One region of the Photorhabdus temperata genome, then DNA from elsewhere that is predicted to be linked to it. Evidence: predicted binding sites of a transcription regulator. Region 1 holds the regulator's gene; each other region holds the start of a gene.

Evidence for each region. The regulator PurR, encoded in region 1, represses purine synthesis genes. The targets are predictions, from matches to a motif close to CANGCAAACGTTTGCNTG.
Region 2: a site for PurR is predicted at 1,383-1,400, ahead of LGZ99_RS16230 (NCS2 family permease). Genes of this name have one in related genera too.
Region 3: a site for PurR is predicted at 1,563-1,580, ahead of purM (phosphoribosylformylglycinamidine cyclo-ligase). Genes of this name have one in related genera too.
Region 4: a site for PurR is predicted at 2,378-2,395, ahead of epd (erythrose-4-phosphate dehydrogenase). Genes of this name have one in related genera too.

What each region holds. Positions count from the first base shown of each region.
Region 1 covers NZ_JAJAFX010000002.1:152,895-156,885, reverse strand. The annotation lists gene punC (purine nucleoside transporter PunC) at 1-920, opposite strand, end outside; gene punR (DNA-binding transcriptional activator PunR) at 1,067-1,975, shown strand; gene purR (HTH-type transcriptional repressor PurR) at 1,982-3,007, opposite strand; gene LGZ99_RS01355 (Grx4 family monothiol glutaredoxin) at 3,493-3,840, shown strand; gene rnt (ribonuclease T) at 3,955-3,991, opposite strand, start outside.
Region 2 covers NZ_JAJAFX010000042.1:28,565-32,555, reverse strand. The annotation lists gene LGZ99_RS16240 (RNA-guided endonuclease InsQ/TnpB family protein) at 1-518, opposite strand, end outside; gene tnpA (IS200/IS605 family transposase) at 577-981, shown strand; gene LGZ99_RS16230 (NCS2 family permease) at 1,512-2,861, shown strand; gene LGZ99_RS16225 (Na+/H+ antiporter) at 3,133-3,991, shown strand, end outside.
Region 3 covers NZ_JAJAFX010000015.1:50,038-54,028, forward strand. The annotation lists gene uraA (uracil permease) at 1-722, opposite strand, end outside; gene upp (uracil phosphoribosyltransferase) at 791-1,417, opposite strand; gene purM (phosphoribosylformylglycinamidine cyclo-ligase) at 1,645-2,685, shown strand; gene purN (phosphoribosylglycinamide formyltransferase) at 2,682-3,320, shown strand; gene speG (spermidine N1-acetyltransferase) at 3,421-3,966, shown strand.
Region 4 covers NZ_JAJAFX010000020.1:65,092-69,082, reverse strand. The annotation lists gene fbaA (class II fructose-bisphosphate aldolase) at 1-30, opposite strand, end outside; gene pgk (phosphoglycerate kinase) at 84-1,247, opposite strand; gene epd (erythrose-4-phosphate dehydrogenase) at 1,333-2,352, opposite strand; gene LGZ99_RS09765 (SDR family NAD(P)-dependent oxidoreductase) at 2,758-3,504, opposite strand; gene LGZ99_RS09760 (MFS transporter) at 3,537-3,991, opposite strand, start outside.

The DNA of each region.
Region 1 (3,991 bases):
CAGAAAGGAATCAGAATCGTTAACATGGTTGGTTCGCTAAATTTTGCGATTAAATACAGCACAATCATGCTGACAGCATAGCCAACCAACAAATAAGGGAAAACAATTTCACTTCTTATTTTAGTCAAGATACTGCGGCATCCATAACCACCGGCCATAAAGGCTAACGTTTGAGGCACATAACTCAGACCGATATCCTTTGGGCTATAGCCCATATTACTGAGAATAAAAGGTGAACCTGTTAACCAGGCAAAAAAACCAGCGCTGCATGATGCAAATATCAGGACGTTGCCACTGAACACCGGAGATTTTAGTAACGTAAAGAAAGATACATTGCTTTTCTGCGTTTCAGTCTCACGCTTTTTTTGGCGGTTTTCTTGCAGGAATAGAGTAGGCAACAGCAGTAATAATGTAATTGCCAGTAATACCAGAAAAATGATGCGCCAGCCGCCATGTTGTAACAGCCAGGCACCCATCAAAGGCGCCAGGGCAGGGGAAAGTGCGACTAGGGGCATGATCGTGGCAAAAACGCGTTTAGTATGGTTGGCGTCATAACGATCAATAACTAATGCTTGCCATGAAACTGCGGCTGAACAAACACCTATGGCTTGGATAAAACGCAAAACTAAAAGTTGCGTGGCGTCTGTTATCCAAAGCATACCCAGACAGCCAACAGAAAACATTGATAACCCGGTGATGATAATAGGCTTTCTTCCAAAGCGATCGGAAAGAGGCCCCCACAAAAGTTGAGCAAAGGCAAAACCTGCAAGAAAGATGCTCAGGCTGGCACTGATTGCTCTCGCCGATGTACCTAATTCTTGTTGCATAGGGCCGAATGCCGGTAGATACATATCAATAGCCAGGTAACCCAGCATACTCAAGCCTGCAAGGTAGAACATGAACTGACTTGAGTTTTTCATTTGATTACTCTCTTTGGATGTCATGATTGAAATAACTTGCTGTGTAGGTAGATAAGAATATTTTTACATATTCTATATGCCGTGATTTTTACTTGTGAAACGGTAATATTTGGATAATGCTGTGAAAAAAATTGAAAGGTAAAATTATGTGGTCAGAATATTCACTTGAAGTTGTGGATGCTGTTGCCAGAACGGGAAGTTTTAGTGCTGCTGCAACGGAACTTCACCGCGTCCCTTCTGCAATCAGTTATACCGTAAGACAACTGGAAGAGTGGCTTGCGGTCCCGTTGTTTGAACGTCGTCATCGGGATGTGGAATTAACTGAGTCAGGCACTATTTTTATCAAAGAGGCTCGCGCTGTTATCAAAAAAATGATTGACACTCGTCATCAGTGCCAACAGGTTGCAAATGGCTGGAGAGGGCAATTCAGTATTGCTATTGACCGGGTTGTTAAACCAGAACGCAGTCGTCAGCTTATTCTTGATTTTTATCACCATTTTCCTGATATAGAGCTGTTTATTCATCAGGAAGTATTCAATGGTGTATGGGACGCGCTGGTGGATGGCCGGGTTGATGTTGCAATTGGCGCCACCCGGGTAGCGCCGGTAGGGGAAAGGTACAGTTTCCGAGATATGGGATTTATGCCCTGGCTGTGTGTCGTCAGTACGGGTCATGCTTTGACTCAGCTGACCGGCCCTCTGTCAGATGATCAAATGCGACCTTATCCTAGCTTGTGTCTTGAGGATACATCCCGCAATTTACCGAAGCGTGACACCTGGACTCTGGATAATCAGCGCAGACTGGTGGTACCTGATTGGGAATCTGGTCTGGCTTGTCTGAACGAGGGTTTATGTGTGGGGATGGCACCTAAGCATAGGGCAATGCCGCTGATCCGGCAGAAAAAACTGGAAGCATTGGAATTAGAGCAGCCTTTGCCGGATAGCCCGTGTTGTTTGACATGGGTGCAAAATAGCCATTCTCCGGCATTAAGTTGGCTTCTTGGCTATCTCGGCGATAGTGAAACTCTTAATGCTGAATGGCTTCAGGATGAATAGGGAGGATTAACGGCGATAGTCGATAAAGGGGCCATCTGTGACAGAACGCCGTTCAACCAAACGTGGATGTACTTCAATAGTTTGTGCATCTTCACGTTTACTGACTATTCTATCCAGTAACATAGAAAATGCCATTTGTCCCAGACGTTCTTTTGGCTGATGGATAGTCGTCAATGCCGGAGAGAAATAGCGGGCGTTGCGTATATTATCGTAACCGATCACAGAAATATCCTGTGGGACGCGTAATCCTAGTTCATCAGCAGCACAAATAGCCCCCATTGCCATAACATCGCCACCACAGAAAACTGCGGTCGGACGCTGTTTTTGATTCAGAATTTGATGCATGGCTTTGTAGCCCGATTCGGGTTCAAAATCCCCTTGAACAATCCACTCTTCTCTGATTGGAATACTGGCTTCTTTTAAGGCTTTCAAGAATCCCTGATGACGGCCGCCACCGGTATTTCGTGCCAGGGGGCCAGGGATCGCACCAATATCACGATGACCACGTTCAATAAGATAGCGACCAGCCAGATAACCGCCGTGGAATGCGTTATCAATAATAGTATCAGTGAAATTACTTCTGGCTTGCCCCCAATCCATGACGACCATTGGGATATTGCGATAATCTTCTAACATTCCCAGCAATTGTTCCGGGTACTCTGAACACATCACCAGCAATCCATCTACCCGTTTTTGTGCCAGCATGGCCAGATAGGCTTTCTGTTTATCAATGTTATTGTGTGAGTTACACAAAATCAGCGTATAGCCTTTGCTATAACAACTGTTCTCAACGGCTTCGATGACTTCAGCAAAATAGGGGGCTTCGCTGGACGTTGCCAGTAATCCGATCGATTTTGTATGGTTAACTTTCAGACTGCGGGCAACAGCACTGGGTGAATAACTCAGTTCTTTGATAGCAGCCCAAACGGCGGCCTTGGTATCTTCGGCGACGAAACGGGTTTTATTAATAACATGGGATACGGTAGTGGTTGAAACGCCAGCGTGCTTAGCCACATCTTTGATCGTTGCCATGAGATGAAATACTCCTGACCTTTTGGTCTAAATTTAAAACTCTTTGTTAATTATTTACCAGTATCTTTATACATTAGGGTGTCTGCTGGCAATAATTTAGCGATAAATCCTGAATTTTGTCTGATCTGGCTCAAAAGTGAAAGCAATAATCAATGTTATAAAATACAGGGTGATCGTTATTTTATGTTTTTTCCTTAATGTAAGGATAATTAACCATGTTAACTGAATGGTATTTTTGGTTATAGACTTCTATTCTTAGGGGGGATCGATGAATACCGATTTGAAGCTTGGCTTATTTACTGCGGTGAGCACGTTGGTGATGATTGCCATTTTTGCTGCTGTTTGCTTGATCTTTGCCTGATAAAGGCCATCCTTACCAGGATAAGAAAATATCAGGATGCATATTGGTGAGAGAAAATGGTATTCTCCGCCAATATTGTGACGATGTTGGTTATCAACATACTGTTGGTTTAAAGGAAATAAAAATGACGATTATTGAGAAGATTGAGCGCCAAATTAAAGAGAACCCGATTCTGCTGTATATGAAAGGCTCTCCTAAATTACCAAATTGTGGATTTTCTGCCCAGGTTGTTCAGGCTTTATCTGCATGTGGTGAACGTTTTGCTTATGTAGATATTTTGCAAAATCCAGATATTCGTGCAGAATTGCCAAAGTATGCTAACTGGCCAACGTTTCCTCAGCTTTGGGTCGAAGGTGAGTTGATAGGTGGATGCGATATTATTATTGAAATGTATCAACGTGGTGAGCTACAAACATTAATTAAAGAAACCGCTGATAAATATCGCTCTCAGGATGAAAACGCGACAGAATAATTTTTAAATTAGCGACAGGCTATTATGTTATCTCCCCATATGTTGATATATGGGGGTTTTTGTTATTGCTTAAATTTTAATTTGATTATATTAATCTTATAGTTAGCTATAAGTCTATCCGGTTTTTTCTTCTTCTGTTGTCGCTAAGGGC
Region 2 (3,991 bases), on a different contig from region 1:
TCAATTTCGACCTGAAATGAGATGGACCATTTACCCGCTGACTGGCTGATGGTGGCATTTTTAATTTTTCCGTTCACCTCCTGCGATTGCCGGAATTTAACCCAACCGAGACCCGAAGGCAGTTTTACCCGACGAGGTTTAAGTCGACAATATTTCTCAAAATTAACGAAGCGGATCGCATCGCGTCCGTCATTTTTTCTCTTAAATACAGGCGCTTTTGCCGACAATTTTTTATCAAAACAACGTTTCCACGCCCCGTGTAAATCTTTGAGTTTTTGCTGAAGGTTATCCGTGTAGGCTTCCTGCAAAAAGGCGTGTTCTGGCATGTTTTTCCACACCGTGAGCATCCTGTTCAGCTCAAAAGCGGAGGGAAGTTTGCCGCCTGACTCAAGCATGCGCTTCGTTTCGTCAAGCCCGTGATTCCAGACGAAACGAGCACAGCCGCATAACTGCCGCAGACGCTGCGACTGTTCTTCGGTTGGCTCTAGTCTGAACTTGTAGGCTTTCAGTATTAGCATTATCATTCAGTGTGTAGTCAGTTTGTTCTCTATTTTACTGTGCCTTCGGCTAACTTCAATGCAAAAATACAAAATTAATCGTTCACGACATGCCGCCTTTCTTTTGCATGTACATCTTGTGTTTGTGACCAAATACCGTAGAAAGATTCTTGGCGAGCGACACTATGCAGCCTTTCATCAGTATGCAGGTGAAATCTGCCGTGACTTCGGCGCAGAACTTAAAGAAAGTCACGGCGATTTAGATCATGTTCATATGCTGATTGAGTATCCCCCGACCGTTCAGCTATCGGTATTGGTTAACTCGCTGAAAGCAGTCACCTCCCGTCGCTTACGTAATGAGTTTCTGGACTTACGCGGAGCATACGGAAAGGCCGTTCTCTGGTCTCGCTCCTACTTTGCGGGTTCATGCGGTGGAGCACCGCTGGAAGTGGTGAAACAATACATTCAACATCAGCGTGGCTAATGATTCTACGGGCTTTTCAAGCCCGTCCAAATTCCCCTCCCGCCTGATGTCGGCGGGAGTACCCTTTGGAGGTAAAGATGGGAATTTGAGTTGTTAAGCCCAGCTTATTATACAGACTGATTCCAGTTATATAGCCGATACGGCGTCCGTTACGAAATCAGAAGGTTTTGATTTTCTCTTGATCTGAAGGTTTTTGCTCGCCAAATAGCCCGTTTTTATCAGTTTGGTTTTGATGCTCATGGTTTACCTCCTGTTGGTGACTTTATCAAGTTTTTCACGAGAAAAACATGACAATAAACAGGCAGCTTTTTTGTGTTAAAAATACGGTTAGCTCTTGATTCCAACACCATAATCACTGGATAATCTTTCGCCTCAAATTCTCTCACCGTTTTTTATTCTGAAAGCCAAACGATTGCTTTTATGGTTTGTGAAACCAATTGGTGCAATATTCATTATTGTTATTAGGTGAAGTAATCGTTTTCGTTTGGCGGAAAGCGGAGAAATACATGAATATAATGCAGGGGAACAACATGATATCCGGCACTCAGGCACCAGCTAAATACAAGCTGGATAAGTATTTTAAATTGACCGAACGTGGAACAACGGTACGCCGTGAAGTTCTGGCAGGACTCACGACTTTCCTGGCGATGGTTTATTCAGTCATCGTTGTTCCGGGTATGCTAGGGCAGGCTGGGTTTCCTCATACTGCTGTTTTTATTGCGACCTGTTTGGTTGCCGGTTTTGGCTCTTTGTTAATGGGGCTTTGGGCTAATCTGCCAATGGCGATTGGTTGTGCAATTTCACTGACTGCATTTACCGCTTTTAGTTTGGTTTTGGGGCAGCAAATCAGTATTCCGGTTGCGCTCGGTGCGGTATTCCTGATGGGCTGTTTGTTTACTGTGATTTCTGTTACCGGTATTCGCTCCTGGATTTTGCGCAATATTCCTATGGGTATTGCTCATGGTGCGGGGATTGGTATTGGGCTGTTTTTGTTGCTGATTGCGTCAAATGGCGTTGGTTTGGTCATTAAGAACCCGTTGGAAGGTTTGCCTGTTGCTCTGGGTTCGTTCACTTCTTTTCCGGTTATGATGACTTTGCTTGGTCTGGCGGTTATTTTTGGCCTGGAAAAATTGAAAGTTCCAGGTGGCGTGCTGCTAGTGATTGTGGTGATTTCTGTTATCGGGCTGATTTTTGATCCGGCTGTGAAATATCAAGGCTTCTTTAAAGTACCCAACTTGGGAGATGACGGCCTGTCTTTGGTTTTTAGTATGGATATTATGGGGGCTTTGCAGCCGATTGTATTACCCAGTGTACTGGCATTGGTAATGACTGCGGTATTTGATGCAACCGGTACAATCCGCGCAGTGGCGGGGCAAGGGAATCTGTTGGATAAGGGCGGGCAGATTATTAATGGCGGTAAAGCGCTGACTGCCGATTCTGTCAGCAGTATTTTTGCAGGCGTCATCGGTGCCTCTCCGGCTGCGGTATATATCGAATCAGCGGCGGGTACCGCAGCAGGGGGTAAAACAGGTTTAACTGCAACAGTTGTCGGTATCCTGTTCCTGTTAATTTTGTTCCTTTCTCCACTTTCATATCTTGTACCCGCGTATGCGACCGCGCCGGCGCTGATGTATGTTGGTTTGCTGATGTTGAGTAATGTCAGAAAGCTGGACTTCGATGATTTTGTTGGAGCGATGTCCGGTATGCTCTGTGCGGTCTTTATTGTTCTGACTTGCAATATTGTCACCGGTATTATGCTGGGTTTCGGTTCTCTGGTTATTGGCCGTGTCTGTTCCGGCGAATGGCGTAAGTTAAATGTCAGTACAGTAGTGATCACGATCGCTTTGGTAGTATTTTATGCTGGTGATTGGGCTATTTGATTGATTAAAAAGTGCGTAAGGTGTCTTCATGCCTACGCACTTTGCCATTTCTTGCGATTACTTTTGAATTCTCAATTATTTCACCGCTATTTATCTGATTAGTTTACAATATTCCTGCAATTCTTTCGGATACGACTCAGCATGTATCTACCTTTTTCGATTGATTCAGTTATTTTAGCATTAAGATCTATTCTCACGGTTTTTGTTTTGGCGGGAAGAAAAGAGTCTCAATCTGTATATCAACGGTTCTCAGGTAAATTGTAAGGGCAACATGGAAATATTCTTTACTATTCTGATTTTGATTTTGGTGGTTTCAGTCTCTGGTGTTTTGGCTAAGGTGATTCCGTTTCGCATACCTCTGCCGTTAATGCAAATTGCAATGGGTGCATTGCTAGCCTTGCCGCATTTTGGCTTACATGTGACTTTCGATCCTGAGCTGTTTCTTGTCTTGCTAATCCCTCCTTTGTTATTCGTTGATGGTTGGAAAACGCCAACCAGAGAATTTTTCCAGTACGGAAGGGAAATTTTCATACTGATGCTGGTATTGGTACTGGTTACTGTTATCGGTATTGGTTATCTGATCTACTGGCTGATGCCAGGCATTCCATTAATTGCTGCCTTTGCCCTTGCCGCCGTGCTATCACCAACGGATGCGGTGGCTTTATCATCCATTGTTGGAAAAGGGCGCATGCCTAAGCGTATGATGAGTGTGATGGAAGGGGAAGCGTTGATGAATGATGCTTCCGGCCTGGTAGCCTTAAAGTTCGCTGTAGCGATAGCGATGGGAACGATGGTATTTACTGTTACCGGTGCGACTATCGAATTCTTTAAAGTTGCTATCGGCGGTTTGTTATCTGGTATTGCGGTGACCTGGTTATACAGTAAATCCCTGCGTTTGATGAACCGCTGGAGCGGTGGTGATCCGGCAACCCAAATTGTTTTCATGTTGCTGCTGCCCTTTGCTTCTTACTTGATTGCTGAACATATTGGTGTTTCCGGTATCCTTGCCGCCGTTGCTGCGGGTATGACTATTAGTAAATCCGGCGTTATCCGTAACGCGCCGTTGGCGATGCGGCTGCGGGCCGATAGTGTCTGGTCAATGCTGGAATTTGTGTTTAACGGCTTGGTAT
Region 3 (3,991 bases), on a different contig from region 1:
TCCGCGATGACAACCAGTGCCGCAGGCAGGATCATCATTATGGCAAACCATTCAAAACGGGGCGTGTAGAAAGTTGGCAATGCAAACCACGGTGCTTCACGCACGGGTGTCAAGTCAACCTCTCCCAACAGGAATGCCAGCGCGTAACCCACCAACACCCCAATCAGAATCGGAATGATAGCCAGAAATCCACGGAACATTACGGAGCCAAGAACAGTAACCGCCAGTGTGACCAGCGAAATTGTCAGCGTCGTTGGATTAACATCAGCGCCTTCTGCCGGACGCAAACCGGCCATATCAGCCGCAACACCTGCAAGTTCCAGCCCGATAACCGCAACAATCGCCCCCATTGCCGCAGGTGGAAACAGCACATTAATCCAGCCTCGTCCCGCCACTTTGACAATCAATGAAACCAGGCAGAACAGCACACCACACAGGATAAAACCGCCCAACGCTAATTCATACCCCAGTGGCAACAACAATAAAACCGGTGAAATAAATGCGAAACTCGATCCCAAATACGCCGGAATTTTTCCCTTACAGATAATCAGATATAACAATGTACCAATTCCGTTAAATAGCAGAATCGTCGCCGGGTTGACTTTAAACAGAATCGGCACCAATACCGTTGCACCAAACATAGCAAAAAGATGTTGGAAGCTCAGTGGAATGGTCTGTAAAAGTGAAGGCCGCTCATCTACCCCAATAGTGCGACGGGTCATTTGTTTATCCTCTTCATATTATCGCATCACGAACCAAAAAAAAGCCGACTCAAAAGTCGGCTAACTTATTATTTTGTACCAAATATTTTATCGCCTGCATCCCCCAGGCCGGGCACAATGTACCCCTGTTCATTGAGTCTCTCATCAATAGAAGCGGTATACAGTTCTACATCAGGATGGGCTTTTTCCAGTGCAGCAATACCTTCAGGCGCCGCAACCAAAACCAGAACTTTAATCGACTGACAGCTTGCTTTTTTCAGTAAATCAATAGTTGCAATCATGGAACCGCCGGTCGCCAGCATGGGATCAACTACCAGCGCCAGACGTTCATCAATATTAGAAGCAAGTTTCTGGAAATAAGGGACCGGTTCTAACGTATGTTCATCGCGATACACACCTACGACACTGATCCGGGCACTTGGTACGTTCTCCAATACGCCATCCATCATACCCAATCCCGCACGCAGAATAGGCACAACGGTTATTTTCTTACCTTTAATCTGCTCAACAGCTACTGGGCCACACCAGCCATCAATAGTGACCTTTTCAGTTTCTAAATCAGCGGTGGCTTCATAAGTCAGAAGGCTTCCGACTTCTGCGGCCAGTTCACGAAAGCGTTTGGTGCTGATATCATTCGCTCGCATCAGGCCGAGTTTATGTTTAACAAGTGGGTGGTTCACCTCAACGATCTTCATGGACTTCTCCTACTGTATTGTCAAGTCGCCGGCAGACAAAAAATCGCGAGATTATACCGCTTTTTAACCATAACACCACTACCAATCTGTTGATTTTAATCAAACGCACGGCTTTTCTCCTATAACGGAGATCCTGCATAAGAGTCTCGCAAACGTTTGCTTAGGCTGCTAGAATTGTCAAAGTTCTATCTTAATTTATCAAATGCAACTGCCTTGAGGGCTTCTCAGTGACCAACAAAACCTCTCTCAGCTATAAAGATGCCGGTGTAGATATCGATGCGGGTAATGCCTTGGTAGACCGTATCAAAGGTGTTGTAAAACAGACTCGTCGTCCAGAAGTCATGGGCGGTTTAGGTGGATTTGGCGCTTTATGTGCATTACCGCAAAAATACCGCGAACCTATTCTGGTTTCCGGTACCGACGGTGTGGGTACCAAACTGCGTCTGGCGATGGATCTCAAACGCCATGACACTATCGGCATTGATTTAGTTGCAATGTGCGTCAACGACCTGGTTGTCCAGGGCGCAGAACCCCTGTTCTTCCTTGATTATTATGCAACCGGAAAACTGGATGTTGATACCGCCGCCAGCGTTATCACCGGTATCGCGGAAGGTTGTAAATTATCCGGCTGTGCTCTAGTTGGTGGTGAAACTGCGGAAATGCCGGGGATGTATCATGGTGAAGATTATGATGTTGCCGGTTTCTGTGTTGGTGTTGTTGAAAAATCAGAAATCATTGATGGCAGTAAAGTTCAGGCTGGTGATGCCCTGATTGCTCTCGCCGCCAGTGGCCCTCATTCAAACGGCTATTCTCTGATACGCAAAATTCTGGCCGTCAGCAACACAGATCCAGAAACAACCGAGCTTGAAAGCAAATCACTGGCAGATCACCTGCTCGCCCCGACAAAAATTTATGTGAAATCCCTTTTATCCCTGATTGAGCACGTTGATGTTCACGCAATTGCTCATCTGACCGGCGGCGGTTTCTGGGAAAATATTCCACGTGTCCTGCCTGAAAATACCCAGGCACAAATTAATGAATCCAGTTGGCAATGGCCGGCAATATTTAACTGGCTGCAACAAACCGGTAATGTCAGCCGTCATGAAATGTACCGTACATTCAACTGTGGTGTCGGGATGGTCATTGCATTACCACAAACAGCCGTTGAACAAGCGCTTGAATTACTCAACGCCGCCGGTGAAAAAGCCTGGCAAATCGGTACCATCGCCACACAGAAAGAGAACGAACAACAGGTTGTTATTCAATGAAAAACATCGTTGTATTGATCTCCGGCAACGGCAGCAATCTCCAGGCGGTGATTGACGCCTGCCAGCAGAACAAAATCAGTGGGCAAATTTGTGCGGTATTCAGTAATACCGCTAATGCTTACGGTCTGCTACGGGCTAAACAGGCGGAAATTCCCGCCCATGTCGTCAGCCCGAAAAACTATGCGGATCGTCAGACTTATGATCAAGCACTGAAACACGCCATCGATCAGTATCAACCCGATTTAGTCGTTCTCGCAGGTTATATGCGTATTCTGACGCCGGATTTTGTTCAGCACTACTTTGGTCGCCTGCTAAACATTCACCCTTCTCTATTGCCAAAATATCCCGGCCTGCATACTCACCGCAAGGCAATGGAAAATGGCGATACAGAACACGGCACCTCCGTTCATTTTGTGACAGAAGAGCTGGATGGCGGCCCGGTGATCCTGCAAGCCAAAGTTCCCATTTTTGCAAATGACCAGGAAAGTGAGGTTATTAAACGGGTCCAAACTCAGGAGCACGATATCTACCCATTAGTTATCAACTGGTTTGTCGAAGGACGCCTGAGCATGGTTAATGGCAAAGCCCATCTGGATGGGAATATTCTTCCTCCACAAGGCTATGCCGCAGAATAATCTATTTATTCACCCCTAATTACAGTGCTGTGGTAATATACCCGGCACTGCGAACTATTATTAATAATACTCTCTTATTTATTAAAAACCGAGGTATCAAATGTCTGGTGGTTCTCATTCTCCACCTGTCAGGTTACGCCCCCTTGAGCGGGAAGATCTGCCTTTTATCCATCAATTAGATAACAACGCCAGCGTCATGCGTTACTGGTTCGAAGAGCCTTATGAAGCTTTCGTTGAACTAAGCGATCTCTACGACAAACATATTCACGATCAGAACGAGCGCCGGTTTATTATCGCGAGTTCTGATGCCAAAGTTGGGCTGGTTGAATTAGTCGAAATCGACTACATCCATCGCCGGGCAGAATTTCAGATCATTATCGATCCGGCATATCAGGGCCAGGGCCATGCAACCAAAGCGGCAGAACTGGCGATGGAATACGCATTTTCTGTGCTTAATCTGTATAAACTCTACCTGATTGTCGATAAGGAGAACAGTAAAGCCATTCATATCTATAGTAAGCTGGGTTTCTACACTGAGGGCGAATTAATAGATGAATTCTTTATTAACGGCTGTTACCGCACAGCAATTCGCATGTGTGTATTCCAACATCAATACTTCGCGTCCAAGGCAGATAAAAAGGCCTGAACCCATCATGACAGACGAGGTTATA
Region 4 (3,991 bases), on a different contig from region 1:
CGGTTTTACGAAATCAAAAATTTTAGACATGTTACGTGGGTCCTGTTTAGAGCGGGCAGATAAAACTGCCCGTCATGACTTAATTACTGTTTTGCACGTTCTTCCAGCATCACAACCGCAGGCAATTTCTTTCCTTCTACAAATTCAAGGAAAGCACCGCCACCAGTAGAGATGTAAGAAATTTTGTCAGCAATACCGAACAGGTCGATCGCTGCCAGCGTATCGCCACCACCTGCGATAGAGAATGCGTCACTATCAGCAATTGCGCGGGCGACAATTTCAGTTCCTTGACGGAAATTAGGGAATTCGAATACACCAACAGGGCCATTCCACAGAATAGTTTTAGCGTTTTTCAGGATATCTGCCAGACGTTGAGCGGATTCCTCTCCCAGATCGAGGATTTGCTCATCATCTTTAATATCGCCGGTAGATTTCAAGGTGGCTTCCGCAGTTTCAGAGAATTCTGTTGCCACACGAACATCAGTTGGCACTGGAATATCACAGCTTATCAGCAGTTTTTTCGCTTCTGGGATCAGGTCATCTTCATACAGTGAGCGACCCACATTGTGGCCTTCCGCGGCAACAAAAGTATTCGCGATACCTCCGCCCACAATCAGTTGATCGGCGATTTTGGACAGGGTGTCCAATACGGTCAGCTTGGTCGAAACTTTAGAACCACCAACGATAGCAACCATTGGACGGGCTGGCTTATCCAGCGCTTTACCCAATGCTTCCAGTTCTGCGGACAGCAAAGGACCTGCACAGGCAACAGGAGCAAACTTAGCCACACCGTGGGTAGAAGCCTGAGCACGATGCGCCGTACCGAATGCATCCATGATATAAATATCACACAGAGAAGCGTATTTTTTCGCCAGCGTTTCGTCGTCTTTCTTCTCGCCTTTATTAAAGCGAACATTTTCCAGAACAACCAGCTCACCTTCCGCTATGTCCACACCTTCCAGATACGCTTTTTCCAGACGAACCGGGGAAGATAATTTCTCTTTCAGGTAATTTACTACTGGTTTCAGCGAGAATTCTTCATTGTATTCGCCTTCAGTAGGGCGGCCAAGGTGAGAAGTGATCATAACCTTAGCGCCCTGTTTTAATGCTGCTTCGATGGTCGGCAAAGAAGCACGGATACGCGCATCAGAGGTGACTTTGCCATCTTTTACCGGAACGTTCAGGTCAGCGCGGATCAAAACTCGCTTACCCGCCAGATCTAAATCGGTCATCTTAATTACAGACATGGTGAATCCTCTCGTTGATTCTCTAAATTGTTTAATCTTGTGCCGTGTGCAGATCTATTATTATGCACCGTCTGTCAGCAACAGATCATTTGAAACCCGTAGCAGCCATTGCTAACGTTGTATCCAACATTCGATTAGCAAAACCCCACTCATTATCACACCAGACTAATGTCTTAATCAGATGTTGCCCACTAACCCGCGTTTGTGTGCCATCAACAATCGCGCTGTGGGGATCGTGGTTAAAATCCGTTGAGACTAACGGCAATTCGGTATAGTCAACTATACCACGAAATGAAGTTGCTGCTGATTTTTGCATTAATTCATTGATTTTTTTGACATTCACTGGAGATTTTACTGTAACGCTCAAATCAATAGCAGTCACATTAATCGTTGGTACGCGCACTGAGATGGCTTCAAAACGGTCACAGAATTTTGGAAAAATCCGGGTTATCCCTGCGGCCAGTTTGGTATCCACCGGAATGATAGACTGGCTGGCGGCCCGGGTACGCCGTAAATCTTGATGATAGGCATCAATCACAGGTTGGTCATTCATTGAGGCATGAATTGTTGTCACTGTGCCAGATTCAATCTCAAATGCATCATCCAATAATTTAATGATGGGAATAATGCAGTTAGTGGTGCAAGAAGCATTGGATACAATGCGATCTTCTGCTGTCAGCAGCTCCTGATTCACACCATAGACCACCGTCGCGTCTAAATCATTGCCACCCGGATGAGAAAACAGCACCTTTTTTGCGCCACTGGCAAGATGTGCCTCTCCATCAGCTCTGCTGCCATATATCCCACTGCAATCAAGAACAATATCAATCCCCAGTTCCTGCCAGGGCAATGCCGATATATCGGGTTGATGAAACAGACGAATATTATCGTCACCAACCTGCAACAAATCATTATTCAGACGCACATCCCAGGCAAAACGACCGTGACTGGAGTCATACTTCAGCAAGTGGGCAATCCCTTCGGCACCCGCCAACTCATTAACAGCAATAATAGCAATTTCAGCCCGACGCCCAGACTCATAAAGAGCACGTAAAATACTGCGCCCTACCCTGCCAAAACCGTTTATTGCTACCTTGATTGTCATGTTACTCCCTGAATATAGTTATTACCACGCAACCGTTTAGGATAACTGACTCAATCACTAATGTACTGATTGTTTATCACAAAATTGCTAAAACTGTGGCCTCCAGATAACAAAATGAAACGATTCAGCTACTGGCAATGAGATTAAGGGAAAAGCAGATTGATGGCAATAGTAAAAAGTGATCAACTCACGAAATGGAAAAAATAATAAAATGGGCGTGATTGGAGCACCAACATTCCTGCAAGGAGATACGGCTTCTTAATCCCTGTATCAGATTCTGTGGTTAGTGCAGTAGTCCAGGGCATTAGAAAATTGCCCCCCGGACACTGGCATATTAAGGGCGACTATAAGTTGCTATAGCCGCCCAAATATGGGCTATCAATGCTATGGCTACCAATATAACGGCTAAATATTCGTTCCACCATCCACTGCAATGTCCGCACCAGTGATAAAAGTGGCCTCCTTACTTGCCAGGAAGCTCACTACGGCTGCAATATCGGTTGTTGAACCATACTGACCAAGGGTAGTAAGGGAGCGCCAGAAATCTGCATTGGGGCCATTAACAGGATTCATGTCAGTATCAATAGGGCCTGGAGAAATCTGGTTCACCGTGATGCCTTTTCCTCCAAGATCACGGGCCAGCCCTTTCGTCAAACCGGTCATTGCCGATTTACTCATTGCATACAAGGTCAATCCAGCTCCTGGGACTCGGCTACCAACACAACTTCCGATGTTGATGATCCTTCCCCCCTCACCAAGATACGGCGAGGCCGATTGGGCGAACAAGAAAGCAGCTCTGATGTTCACCAATATAGTTTTATCCACCGTGTCCAATGGAATCTCTGACAACGGGCTAAGACTAGAATCCATGTATCCTGCGTTATTAACCAAGATATTGAGGCGGCCAAATTGCCGAATCACCTGATCGATTACCGATATGATAGCCGGAGCATCCACTACATCGGCTTGAATCGCATCCCCACGCCTACCGCATTTTTGTATGTCGTCCAGAACGTTTTTTGCCGCAATAGTGTTGTTGGCAAATGTAATGACCACATGCGCGCCATCCAAAGCCAGCCGACGGGCAATACCAGCTCCGATGCCACGGCTACCACCAGTGACCAATGCTACCTTTTCAGAAAGATCAGACATACTCACCTCCAAGAGTGCAATTTTAACTTTGATTATCGAGTTACAGGACTCGCACGACGTAACGACCGAATTTCAGGAATCAAAGTCATGAGACCCGCAATAGCCATGAAAAATCCGACCCACAGTGGCGATCGCAAACCATATCCGACACTGATACAAAGGCCTCCAAGGAAGGCACCAACGACAATACCCAGCGTGATAACAGATGTGTGCAGCGTATTAACCAAGGGACGTCCGTTAGCGGTCCGCATTACACGTGAAACCATAGCTGGATTCATCGTTACACCGACTAAACCGATGCCAACCAGTGCCAACGCGGCAATTGATTTGTTGTCCGCGAATACGCCGAACAATAGGAGAAATAAGGAAAGCAAGACCAATCCAATCGATAAAATCGATATTGTATGGCTATCTGCCAACTTCCCGACAACCATGTTGCCAATGACGGTAGCAGCCCCATACACGAACAATAAACTCGCTACTGCCC